One region of the Luteimonas sp. MC1828 genome, then DNA from elsewhere that is predicted to be linked to it. Evidence: predicted binding sites of a transcription regulator. Region 1 holds the regulator's gene; the other holds the start of a gene.

Region 1 (6,579 bases):
ATCGAAGAACACCAGGCGCGGGTCGAGGCCCATCGCCCCGACCGCCGACAGCCACTCGGGGAGATTGGCGAGGTCGCCGCGGCTGCGCACGTCGATGCCCACCGCAAGCTTCTGCGATGCGCGTTCAGGATGGGTGGCGCTGCGCACGAAATCCGGCAGCAGTTCGGCCGGGAGGTTGTCGACGCAGTAGAAGTCGATGTCTTCGAACGTGTTCAGCGCGACCGTCTTGCCGCTGCCCGACATGCCGCTGACGATCAGCAGCGAGTGGCCGGCATCGTTCATGACGAACCCTCGAGGAACCTGGAATGGCGTGCAAGGAATGCCACCGCCGGGTCGGCGCCCTTGGCACGCAGCATGTGCGTGCGGGTCGCCGCTTCGGTCAGCACCGCGAGGTTGCGGCCGGGCATTACCGGCAGGGTGATCATCGGTACGTCCAGGTCGAGCACGCGGCGGAAACCGAGGTCGCCGGTGAGGCGCACCATGCCACTGGCGTCCTGCGCCTCGGCGGCGGCGTCCGGGCGCGCCAGGTGCACGACCAGGCGCAGGTACTTGTTCCGCTTGACCGCGGTGTCGCCGAACATCTCGCGGATGTTGAGCACCCCCAGGCCACGCAGCTCGAGCAGGTCCTGCAGGAGCTCGGGGCAGGTGCCGTCGAGCACATCGGGCGCGATCTGGGCGAACTGCGGAGCGTCGTCGGCGACCAGGCGGTGCCCGCGGGTGACCAGCTCGAGCGCCAGCTCGCTTTTGCCGGTGCCGGACTCGCCGGTGATCAGCACGCCGACCGAATAGATCTCCATGAATACGCCATGCAGCGTCACCTGCGGCGCGAGGGCGCCGGCGAGGTGGTACTGCAGCATGTTGAGCAGTTCGTGGCCGCGACGCGGCGAGGACCACAGCGGCGTACCCGATTCCTCGGCCATCTTGCGGAGGTCTTCGGGGCAGGACTGGTCCTTGCTCACCACCAGCGCCAGCGGTCGGTACTGCAGGATCCGCTCGAGCGTCTCCCAGCGCGCCCGCGAGTCAAGGCCGTCGAGCCAGGCGAGCTCCTCCGAGCCCAGGATCTGCACCTTGTTGGGGTAGATGATGTTGAGATAGCCGGCGAGCGACGGGCGCCGCGCGACGGTGTCGACCGTCTCCAGCTGTCGGGCCGCGCCCCCCTGGCCTGCCAGCCAGCGCAGGCCGAGGCGTTCGCGCAGCTGCTCGAACAGCTCCCGCGCGGTGATTGCGGCATTCATGCGCTTCCACTCCCGGGCGCTGCGGCGTCGCGCAGCAATACGCTGCGCAGGGCGGGCAGGTCGGGCGCGGCGCGCAGCGCGTCGCGGAATTCGGCGTCGGCAAAGCGCGCGGCGAGTTCGGACAAGGTGTCCAGGTGCTGCTGCGCGCTGCCGACCGGTACGCCCATGGCGAACACCAGGTCGACCGGTGCGCCATCCAGCGCGCCGAAGTCCACGGCGGGCGACAGTTTCAGGAACGCCGCGCTGGCGGCGTGGGCACCGCTGCGGCAGTGCGGGATGGCCACCCCGTGGCCGATCGCGGTGCTGCCGACCGCCTCGCGTTCACGCAGGCCTGCGGCCAGCGCCGCGCGGGACCCGGGGTCGGCGTCGCAGAGCAGGCGCGCGGCGGCGTCGAGCACCTGGTCGCGGCTGCCGGGCGCGGCCAGCAGCACGATGCGCTCCGCGGCCAGCAGGTCGGTGTAAGGCATGCCCCCCGGGTCCTTCCTGTCTCGGCGTCAGCCGGCTTCTTCGCGCAGCGGGTTGCCGCCACGGCGGTGCTGGTCGATGAGCTTTTTCTTCTCCTTGACGAGCATGCGGTCGAGCTTGTCGGCCAGGAGATCGATCGCCGCGTACATGTCGACCGCGCGGGCGTCGGCGTGGAGCATCTTGCCGGACACCGAGACGGTGACCTCGGCGAGGTGGTCGGGCTTGTCGATGCTGAGCTGGGTGCGCATCTCCAGCGGCGGATCGTAGAGTCTCGACAGCCTCCCGAGCTTGGTCTCGACGTAGTCGCGCAGGGCAGGTGTGACATCCATCTGCTGGCCATGGGTCTCGATACGCATCGGCAACCTCCTCGTTCGGTGGGAACCCAGCATCGCGCAAGTCGACGGCGCGATGGTCATGGACAGGTTAACCCACGGCCGGAGGGCCGGAAAGGTTGCATCGCGGTTCAGGCGATACGCACGCGCTCGTGCGAAGAGGCGATGTGGAGCGCCTCGCGGTACTTGGCCACGGTGCGCCGGGCCACAGGCACGCCGCTGGCCTTCAGGCTTGCCGCCAGGCGCGCGTCGGACAGCGGTTTGCGCGGGTCCTCGGCTTCCACCAGCCGGCGGATCATGTCCTGGATGGCGGTGCTGGACGCTTCTCCGCCGGAGCCGGTGTCGATGCCGGATGCGAAGAACGCCCGCAGCGGCAAGGTGCCGCGCGGCGTGTGCACGTATTTGCGCGATACCGCGCGCGAGACCGTCGACTCGTGCATGCCGATCTGCGCCGCCACTTCGCGCAGGGTGAGCGGACGCAGCGCCTGTGCGCCGAACTCGAGGAAGCCGGACTGCTCGCGCACCAGGCAGCGCACCACCTTGAGCAGGGTTTCGCCGCGCGCCTCGATGTTCTTCAGCAGCCAGCGCGCCTCCTGCAGGCGGCCGCGCAGGTAGCCGGCATCGGCGCCGGCGGCGTGCTGCAGCATCTGCTCGTAACCGCGGTGGATGGTGAGCCGCGAGTGGCTGCCACCGGCCAGCACCACGCGCCACATGCCGTTGCGGCGGACGATGCTGCAGTCGGGTACCACGTAGGTGTCCTGGGGCATGCCGCCCACCTGGGCGCCCGGGCGCGGGTCGAGGCTGCGGATGAGGTGCAGGACGGTTTCGGCGTCCGCCGCGTCGCACCCCAATGCATCTGCCAGCCCGGACACGCCGAGCCGCGGGAGGCGGTCGATCAGCGTGGACACGACGCGGCGCGCGCCGTCCAGGCCTGGCGTGTCGGCGGGCAGGACGGCCAGCTGCAGCAGCAGGCATTCGCCGAGGTCGCGCGCGCCCACGCCGGTGGGATCCAGGCGCTGGACCTTGCCCAGCACGCAGGCGACCTCGGCTTCGCTGCACTCGATCTCGGGTGCCAGGCCCTGCGCGATCGCGGCCAGCGGCTCGCGCAGGTAGCCGTCATCGTCGATGGCATCGACGATCGCTTCGCCGACCGCGACTTCGCGCGGCGACAGGTGGCTCAGGTTGAGTTGCCAGGACAGGTGGTCGCGCAGCGTTTCCGACTGGGCGATGCGCTCGGACGCGTCGCCGTCGCCATCGCCGTCATCGTTGCCGCCGCTGCCGCCGCTCCCGGACCACGCGCCGTCGCCATCGTCCTGCCAGGAGTCGTCGCCGCGGTCGTCATCGCGCGCGGCTTCGGTGTCGTTGCCAGGGGAGTCGTGGTGCTGCTCGCCGCCATCGCTATCGCCATCGCCGGTCGCGGCGGGCTCTTCCCAGTCGAGCAGCGGATTGCTTTCGACAGCCGCGTTGATCTCGGCTTCGAGCTCGGGCGTCGCCAACTGCAGCAGGTGCAACGCCTGGCGGAGCTGGGGCGTGAGCACCAGCTGTTGTCCCAACGATGTCTGCAGGCGAGGCTTCACGGCGTCCCCGGTTCATGGCGGGCGACGCGCGACGGCTACAGGCGGAACGCATCCCCCAGGTAGACCCGGCGCACGTCGGGATTTGCCAGCAGCGCGTCCGGAGCCCCCTGCGCGAGCACGCCACCATCACTGAGGATATACGCGCGGTCGCAAATGCCCAAGGTCTCGCGGACGTTGTGGTCGGTGATGAGCACGCCGATGCCGCGGTTCTTGAGGTGGCGCACGATGCGCTGGATCTCGCCGACCGAGATCGGATCGACGCCGGCGAACGGTTCGTCGAGCAGCATCAGCCGGGGCTTGGCGGCCAGCGCCCGCGCGATCTCGACGCGGCGGCGCTCGCCGCCCGACAGGCTGGCGCCGGTCTGGCCGGCAACGTGGCCCACCTGCAGTTCGTCCATCAGCTTCGCCAGCTCGGCCTCGCGGCCCTGGCGGTCGAGGTCGTCGCGCAGCTCGAGCACCAGCATGATGTTGTCGGCGACGCTCAACTTGCGGAACACCGACGGTTCCTGCGGCAGGTAGCCGACGCCGAGGCGCGCGCGCCGGTGCATCGGCTCACCGGTGATGTCGCGGCCGTCGAGGACGATGCGTCCGGCGTCGGCCGGCACCAGGCCGACGATCATGTAGAAGCAGGTGGTCTTGCCGGCGCCGTTCGGCCCGAGCAGGCCGACGACTTCGCCGGCGTCGAGGGTCAGGCCGAACTCGCGCACGACCTCGCGCTGGCCGTAGCGCTTGCGCAGGCCCTCGGCGACCAGCATCAGCCGCCGCCCGGCGCGGGTTGCGCAGCCTTGGGCAGGATGCGCGTGCGGATCTGGCCGCCGGTCGCGCTGCCCGCGCCCTGCACATGGCCGGTGCGCATGTTGTAGGTGATGCGCGCGCCGCTCATCGTGCCGCGCCCGGGCTGCACGAGTTCGACGTTGCCGGTGAAGACCACGGTCTCGGTGCGCAGGTCGTAGTCGACGTTCTGGGCGCTGGCGTCGATCGCGCCACCGCTGTCGAGTTGCTGCTTGAGCCGCACCGGCCCACCGGTGAGGATGACCTTCTGGATGTCGTCGCCGCCGCGGCGCACGTCGGCCTTGCTGGCGCGGATGTCGAGCGTGCCCTGGACGATGCGCACGTTGCCGGTGAACACGCAGGGGCCGCCGGTATCTTCGACCGAGCAGTCCATGCTGCTGGAATCGATGTCCATCGGCTGGTTGCGGTCGGTGGATTTCGCCCACGCGGAGCCCGCGCACGCGAAGGCGAGGACCGTCAGGAGGCTAGCGGCGCGTGGGGACATAGCGGGTCTTTACCTTGGAGGTGAGCTGGAAGCGCTTCCCGGCCAGGTCGGCTTCCATACCGGTGCCGCGCATTGTAGTGCCGGGCTGGCTGACGGTCACGGCAACGTTGGAGCGGGCCCGGCGCGTGCCCGGGAAGACATCGAGTTCTTCGGTTTCCAGGCGCATGTCGCGCGCGCCGGCCGGGTCGGTGACCGCCACCACGTCGCCGCGCAGGCGCATTTCCTCGCTGTCGGCGCTGATCCAGCCGGTGCGCGCGCGCAGGTCCCAGTACAGGCCGTCGCGTTCGGGCAGCAGGAATACCGGCGACTCGAGCGCCATGGTCTCGTCGCGCGGGTCGCGCTTGAGCGAGGGCGCGCGCAGCGTGAAGGCCTCCTTGCCGGCGTTGTCGAGCGAGACCAGTTCGAAATCCTGCAGCACATAGTCGGGACGGTGGCTGGCGACGGACGTGGGTGCGTCGCCGGCGCGCTGGCGCCAGGCGGACCAGCCACTCAGCAGCGCGGCCACCAGCAGCACCAGGGTGACGGGCGTGCGCCAGGTCATTGCGGCATGTCGCCGGCAGCGCCACCGCCGGCACCGATCGCGGAAAGCACCAGGTCGCAGAACTCGCGCGCCGCACCTTCGCCGCCGCGCCGCATGGCCTGCCAGTGGACATGGCCGAGGATGGACGGATGGGCGTTGCCCGGCGCCGCCGCGAAGCCGACCGCGGCCAGCACCTCGAGGTCGGTCAGGTCGTCGCCCATGAACGCCACCTGGTCCGCAGCCAGGCCCAGCCGCTCGCGCATCGATTCGATGCAGGCGCGCTTGTCCTTCACGCCCACGTGGACGTCGACGCCGAGGTCGCGCGCGCGGTGTTCCGCGGCGCGGCTGTCGCGCGCGGTGACGAACGCGACCGCGATGCCGGCGCGGCGCAGCAGCGACAGGCCCATGCCATCGTGCACGTGGAATGCCTTGGTCTCGCGGCCGTCGTCGCCGATGTACAGGCGGCCATCGGTCAGGGTGCCGTCCACGTCGAAGCACGCCAGGCGCACACGTGCGGCGCGTGCGAGCACTTCGGTGGAAACAGTGGCGGGGGACGCGGGAGGCATGGGTGCCGGATCAGACCACGCGCGCGCGCAACAGGTCGTGAATATTCAAGGCGCCAACCACCCGGCCTTCGCGGTCGACCACCATGAGTCCGCTGATCTTGTGGGTCTCCATCAATCGCGCCGCTTCGACCGCGAGCGCGTCGGCATCGATGGTCACCGGCGAACGCGTCATGACTTCGGCGATGCGCGTGCCGTGCACGTCGATGCCGGGAGCGGCGAGCGTGCGGCGCAGGTCGCCGTCGGTGTACAGGCCCAGCAGGCGGCCGTCGTCGTCGACCACCGCGCTCATGCCGAGGCGCTTGCGGCTCATCTCCACCAGCACGTCGCCGAGGGTGGCGTCGCCGTGCACGCGCGGCACGTCGTCGCCGGCATGCATCACATCGGCGATATGCAGCAGCAGGCGCCGTCCGAGCGCCCCGGCCGGGTGCGAGCGTGCGAAGTCGTCCGCGGTGAAACCGCGCGCCTCGAGCAGGGCGACCGCCAGCGCGTCACCCATCGCCAGCGAAGCGGTGGTGCTCGCGGTCGGCGCCAGGTGCAGCGGGCAGGCCTCGTCCGGCACGCTGACGTCGAGGTGCACGTTGGCGGCCAGCGCCAAGGTGGACTGCGGG
Region 2 (6,579 bases), 490 kb from region 1:
GGCGGTGCAGGGCACGCTGCAGCTGCGCAGGGGCAACAGCAAGGACGCGCTGGCGCTGCTGTCTTCGGCCGCCCGGCGCGTGCCCGACGACGCGCTGATCAACCACGCCCTCGGCTTCGCCTACCTGGCCGAAGGACACCTGGCGTTCGCCGAGCAGGCGTTCCGCAATCTGATCGCGACATCGCCCGCCGCTCAGCGCATGCGCCCGTTGCTCGCGCAGATCGCGCTTCGCCAGGGCCGGCTGGACGATGCCGCCGCGGAGCTCGCGCCGCTGCTTGCCGATCCGGCGACCGCCACGCCCGGGCTGCGGCGCCTTGCAGGCGAGATCGAACTGGCCGCCGGCCGGGTCGAGCTGGCATTGCCGCACCTGCGCGTGGCGCTCGCGGCCATGCCCGGGGATCCCGCCACCCTGGCTGCGATCACCGCGGCCTGGCGGCGCAGCGGCGAAGTGGAGGATGCGCGACAAACACTGGACGCACTGCTCGCGACGTCGCCGGCCAGCGACGCGCTGTGGCGTGCACGCCTTGCCTTCGAGCCGGGCGGCCCGGGAGCCGACGCACTCGTCGCGCGCTGGCGCCAGCTTCGACCGGGTTCGATTGCCGCGATGGAAGCCGAGATGCTGGGCCATGTGGCCGCGCGCCGTGTCAACCCGGCCGAAGCCTTGGCGCGGGAAATCCTTGCGCGCCAGCCCGGCCATCCGGGCGCCGAGATGAGCCTGATCGAGGTGATGCTCGATACGGCGCCGACCGGGGCCATCGAGCGCCTGGATGCGGCGATCGCCGCGCTGGCACCCGGCGCGGACAGCCGCATGCTGCGTGCCCGGCAGGCGCTCGCGCGTCACCGCGCCGGCGACCGCGCGGGCGCGCTGGCGCAATGGATCGAACTCCACGCCGAGTCGGCGGCGGAGCGCGTGCCGCTGCACGCGCACTCCGCGCCGCCCGCCGCGTGGCCGGAACAAGCGGCGCCGCGAGCCGATGCCCCGGCCATCACCTTCCTGTTCGGTGCGCCGGGCTCGCTTGTCGAGCGCCTCGCGCAACTGCTGGCGGCCGTGGTGCCGGACTTCCGCGACGACCGCTTCAGCTTCACCCCGCCGGACGACGTGTTCCAGAACCTGCCCGCGATCGCGGCGGTCGCGTCCGGCGAGCTCTCCGCCGACAAGGTCGTGGCGAGCTGGCGTTCGGCGCTGCCGTCGCGCCGCATCGACGGCGCGGTCATCGACTGGCTGCCGATCTGGGACAACGCCTACGCCGCGGTGATGCGCAGCGCGCTGCCCGAGGCGCGGCTGCTGGTGCCGCTTCGCGACCCGCGCGACATGCTGCTCGACTGGCTGGCGTTCGGTGCACCCACCCACTTCCGCGTCACGTCGCCCGAGGCGGCTGCGGAGTGGCTCGCGCAGGGGCTTGGGCAGGTCGCCAGCCTGCACGAACAGGACCTGGTGCCCCATCGCCTGCTGCGCCTCGACGACATCGTCGAAGACCCGGTCGCGGTCGCGGCGCAGCTCGGCGCGGCGCTGGACATCACCCTGCCGCCGCCGCCGGCGCATTTCTTCGGTGGGCGGCGCCTGGCCGCCGGGACATGGCGCGCGTATTCCGACCTGTTGGCCGACGCGTTCGCGCACCTGCATCCGGTTGCGCAGCGGCTCGGCTATCCGCTCGACTGATCCGGAGGATTCCATGCACATCGACAGCACAAGCTTCGCGCACGGCCAGGCCATCCCGGCGGAATTCGCGCTCGGCGCGCCGGGCGGCTTCGGCGGCAACCGCAATCCGCAGTTGTCGTGGCGCGACGCGCCGGCCGGCACGCGTTCGTTCGCGCTGCTGTGCATCGATACCGACGCGCCTACCGACGCCGCTCTGGTCGGCGCCGAGGGCGTCGAGATCCCGGTGGAGCACGCGCGTGGCGACTTCATCCACTGGGTGATGGTCGACATCCCGGCCGAAGTGCACGACATCGCCGCCGGCAGCTGCAGCGACGGCGTGGATGCCCGCGGCAAGCGCGCGCCGGCCGGTCCGGCGGGTGCGCGCCAGGGGCTCAACGACTACACCGGCTGGTTAGCGGGCAACGCCGACATGGCCGGTGACTACTTCGGCTACGACGGCCCGTACCCGCCGGCCAACGACCTGCGCGAGCACCGCTATTTCTTCCGCGTGTTCGCGCTCGACGTGGCGCGTCTCGGCGTTGACGAGCGCTTCACCGCCGGCGATGCGCTGCGTGCCATGCAGGGCCACGTGCTGGCCGAAGCCGCCACCTGGGGCAGCTACAGCCTGCACGCCGCGGCCTGATGCCGCGGCGCGCGTGGCGGCATCAGTCGGCCGACGCCTGCTCCGACTCCACCACCATGTCCAGCACGTAGGCGACCGCCGACGCATCCGCGGGCACGTCCTTGCGCGGGTAGCGGTCCAGGCGCAGCACGTTGCGGGTGCCCGGCTGGTGGTCGTAGCCCTCGATCTCCTGGAACAGCGGGCCCCAGTCGCCTGCGCCCGTGCGCAGGCCGGCGGCGTCGTACTGCAGCTCGCGGACCTGCAGGCAGCGATAGTCCGGCATTACCGGGTGGTGGCAGTCGACCCGCTCGGCGGCGACCTCGAGGAACACGCGCTCCGGCGCCACGCCGAAACGGGTCCGTGCCGTGGCGGCGCCGATGAAGACCAGCGTGTCGCCGACGGCGTTGACCAGCTCCAGGCGCGGCGGATCACCGGCGACCAGGGTCACCGCGTGACCGCCCGCCAGGCGCGTGCCCGCCTCGCGCTCCATCGCCATCAGGGCGGCGTCGGCACAGGCCATCTGCGTGCTGACCAGCTGCCCGACCGTGAGGCGCGCGCCATCGAACGTGGCCTCGCCGCCCATGCGGTTGCAGGTATTGCCGATCGCGATCCGGCCGTCGGCGAAGTCGAGCTGCAGCGGCTTGTCGGGATTGGCGAACAGCGCCGCGATGCGGTCGCCATCGGCGCTGGTCGCGGCGTCGAGGTGCCAGTGATAGGCCGCGAGTGCGTCGGCCTGGCCGGGCGCGGGCGTCGCGGCGTTGCCGACGGTTACGGGCGCGGCGGGCGGGGGCGCATCCTGGGGCGCGCGGGTGCAGGCGGCGAGCGCCAGCGGCAGGACAAGGACCAGCAGTGGCTTCATGGCGTGCTCCATGGACGTGGGTCAGTGTTCAACGCGCAGGCGCGCGGTGTGGGGTCGCGGCGGGGTCGCGGCGTGGCCGTCAGTCCCCGCTGGGCAGCCACAGCAGCAGGGCCGCGCCCAGCAGGATGCGGTACGCCGCGAAGCCGGTGAACCGGTGGTGCTCGATATAGCCGAGCAGCCACTTCACCACCAGGAATCCGGTCACCGTGGCGGCCGCGAAGGCGATGCCGACGTCGGCCCAGTTCTCGCCGCCGACCGCGCCGTCCTGGACGAGTTCCAGGAACGTGTAGGCGCTGGCCGCGAACATGGTCGGGATGCCGACCAGGAACACGAACTCGGCCGCCGCCGGGCGCCGGTTGAGCCCGAACAGCATGGCGATGAAGATCGCCGCCGCCGAGCGCGAGGTGCCGGGGAACACGCCCGCGACCACCTGCGCCAGGCCCACCAGGATGGCCACTGTCCAGGTCACGTGGACACTCTCCGGCCGGCGTTCGGCCATGCGTTCCGCAACCAGCATCCACACGCCGCCGATCACCAGCGCCCAGGCGATCGGGGTCACGGTCTCGGGCAGCTCCCAGCCCAGCAGGCGCACCGGCAGGCCGACGATCGCGGTCACCAGGAACGCGGTGGCGAGCTTCAGTGCGTAGTCGCGGTGGCGGGTCTCGCCCAGGCCGGTGGCCAGGGCCCAGATGCGCTCGCGGAACACCAGCGTGATCGCGAGGATCGCGCCCGCCTGGATGACGATGTTGAAGAAGTCCGAACGCGCGCCCAGCCAGTACTGGGCAATCAGCAGGTGCCCGGTGCTGGAAATCGGCAGGAATTCGGTGAGGCCTTCAAGGATGCCCAGCAGCAGGGCGGCCAGCGGATCGGTCATCGGAGCGGAGTTCCGTGAATGGGTGGCATGGCGCGCGGACACAATGCGCGGCGCGGCGGCAGCATAGCGGAAGCGTTACGCACCAATCAGGTGCACGAAGCCGTGTTTATCGATCTGTCTTGGTGCAATGTGTCACCAGCCCTGGCTGGAATCCCAGAAAATTCAATTACTTGCGGGTTGGCACGCGGCTTGCGTCGATCAACGGGTCAGGGTCGCCCGCGACCCATCCCAATGCCCCAGGAGCCCGCCATGTCCCTCGAACACGTCGAAAAGCTGATCAAGGACCACAAGGTCGAATTCGTCGACCTGCGTTTCACCGACATGCGTGGCGTCCAGCACCACGTGACTTTCCCGACCTCGATCGTCGAGCCGGCGCTGTTCGAGGACGGCAAGATGTTCGACGGTTCCAGCATTGGTGGCTGGCGCGGCATCCACCAGTCCGACATGGTGCTGCTGCCCGACGGCAACAGCGCGTTCCTCGATCCGTTCACCGCCGATCCGACGCTGGTGATCACCTGCGACGTGCTCGACCCGACCACCATGCAGGCCTACAACCGCGACCCCCGCGGCATCGCGCGCCGCGCCGAGGCCTACCTCAAGTCCAGTGGCATCGCCGAACAGGCGTTCTTCGGCCCCGAGCCCGAGTTCTTCATCTTCGACTCGGTGCGCTACGCCAACGACATGGGCCACACCTTCTTCCATGTCGATTCGGAAGAGGCCGCGTGGAACTCGGGCCGCGAGTACGAAGGCGGCAACACCGGCTACCGTCCGGGCGTGAAGGGCGGCTATTTCCCGGTGGCGCCGCTCGACTCGCTGCACGACATCCGTGCCGAGATGTGCAAGACGCTCGAAGCCGTCGGCATCGAAGTGGAAGTGCACCACCATGAAGTCGCCAACGCCGGCCAGTGCGAGATCGGCACCAAGTTCAGCTCGCTGGTGCAGAAGGCCGACGAACTGCTGACCATGAAGTACATCGTCAAGAACGTGGCGCACCGCAACGGCAAGACCGCCACCTTCATGCCCAAGCCGCTGGTGGGCGACAACGGCAGCGGCATGCACGTGCACCAGTCGCTGGCCAAGGGCGGTGTGAACCTGTTCTCCGGCGACGGCTACGGCGGCCTGAGCCAGACCGCGCTGTGGTACATCGGCGGCGTGTTCAAGCACGCGCGCGCCATCAACGCGTTCGCCAACTCCAGCACCAACAGCTACAAGCGCCTGGTGCCGGGCTTCGAGGCGCCGGTGATGCTGGCCTACTCGGCGTCCAACCGTTCGGCGAGCTGCCGCATCCCGTTCGTGTCCAACCCGAAGGCGCGCCGCATCGAGTTCCGCTTCCCCGATCCGATGAATTCCGGCTACCTGATCTTCACCGCGCTGATGATGGCCGGCCTCGACGGGATCAAGAACCAGATCGACCCGGGCGGCCCGAGCGACAAGGACCTCTACGACCTGCCGCCGGAAGAAGCCAAGGGCATCCCGACCGTCTGCCATTCGCTCGACCAGGCGCTGGAAGCGCTCGACGCCGACCGCGAGTTCCTCAAGGCCGGCGGGGTGATGAGCGACGATTTCATCGACGCCTACATCGCGCTGAAGATGAAGGAAGTGACCGCGTTCCGCGCCGCGACCCATCCGCTCGAGTACCAGATGTACTACGCGATCTGACGTTGGGGGTGTCGGGTGCGGGTGCCGGGTACCAAGGCCCTTGAGGGCTCATGTCCCCCGGCGATGGCCTCGCGGCCATCGCCTCCTCCTTGACTTCGCCCTCAAGGGCCTTGGCACCCGGTCCGCCGCAGCGCGCGGGGGTGGGAGGAGCAAAGGCTACAGCCCCCGATCTGGCGAATGCTTTTCGGTATCCGCGGGCTGCGCGGCGCCCCGAAGTTGCCGGGAGGCCTTCGCGGGGAAGTCAAGGAGGAGGCATCCGCCGCAGGCGGATCCGGGGGAAATGAGCCGCGAAGGCCTCCCGGCCACCACAGGGGCCCCGCACGGTTGCATTGCATCGCGATCACGGGTTCGATTGCCCCATGAAGAACATCAAACCTCTTGCGGCAGTCCTTTGCCTCGCACTGCTCGCCGGCTGCGCCCACCAGGCACCACGCAATCCGCTTGCCACCTGGGTGCCGTCGCCCAACCACGATGCGCGCCGCCCGGTGATCATCGTGCTGCACTACACCGAGCAGCAGTCGGTCGAGCAGAGCCTGCACACGCTGCGCACGCACAACAGCGGTGGCCCGGTGAGTTCGCATTACCTGGTGGGCGACGATGGCGCGATCTACCAGCTGGTCGCCGACAGCCAGCGCGCCTGGCACGCCGGCGGCGGCAGCTGGGGCACCATCACCGACCTCAACTCGGCCTCGATCGGCATCGAGATCGACAACGACGGCGTCGAGGACTTCAGCGGCGCGCAGGTCGATGCACTGCTGCGCCTGCTCGACGACCTCACCACCCGGCTGCGCATCGCGCGCAGCCAGGTGATCGGCCATTCCGACCTGGCGCCGTCGCGCAAGATCGATCCCGGTACGCGCTTCCCGTGGCGGCGGCTGGCCGAAGCCGGCTTCGGCATCTGGCCGGCCGACGATGCGCCGCCGGCG

Evidence for each region. The regulator sigma-54, encoded in region 1, starts transcription at its own class of promoters, with help from an activator protein. The targets are predictions, from matches to a motif close to TGGCACGNGCNTTGC.
Region 2: the regulator sigma-54 is predicted to act here: its motif matches at 4,173-4,187, upstream of glnA (type I glutamate--ammonia ligase).

What each region holds. Positions count from the first base shown of each region.
Region 1 is NZ_JAEMNY010000001.1:1,517,450-1,524,028, reverse strand. Features, by position in the region: gene rapZ (RNase adapter RapZ) at 1-282, opposite strand, end outside; gene hprK (HPr(Ser) kinase/phosphatase) at 279-1,235, opposite strand; gene JHB91_RS06985 (PTS sugar transporter subunit IIA) at 1,232-1,702, opposite strand; gene raiA (ribosome-associated translation inhibitor RaiA) at 1,730-2,056, opposite strand; gene JHB91_RS06975 (RNA polymerase factor sigma-54) at 2,164-3,609, opposite strand; gene lptB (LPS export ABC transporter ATP-binding protein) at 3,645-4,364, opposite strand; gene lptA (lipopolysaccharide transport periplasmic protein LptA) at 4,364-4,885, opposite strand; gene lptC (LPS export ABC transporter periplasmic protein LptC) at 4,866-5,426, opposite strand; gene JHB91_RS06955 (HAD-IIIA family hydrolase) at 5,423-5,971, opposite strand; gene JHB91_RS06950 (KpsF/GutQ family sugar-phosphate isomerase) at 5,982-6,579, opposite strand, start outside.
Region 2 is NZ_JAEMNY010000001.1:2,007,710-2,014,288, reverse strand. Features, by position in the region: gene JHB91_RS09280 (tetratricopeptide repeat protein) at 1-1,660, shown strand, start outside; gene JHB91_RS09275 (YbhB/YbcL family Raf kinase inhibitor-like protein) at 1,674-2,282, shown strand; gene JHB91_RS09270 (META and DUF4377 domain-containing protein) at 2,305-3,120, opposite strand; gene JHB91_RS09265 (undecaprenyl-diphosphate phosphatase) at 3,200-3,994, opposite strand; gene glnA (type I glutamate--ammonia ligase) at 4,244-5,653, shown strand; gene JHB91_RS09255 (N-acetylmuramoyl-L-alanine amidase) at 6,013-6,579, shown strand, end outside.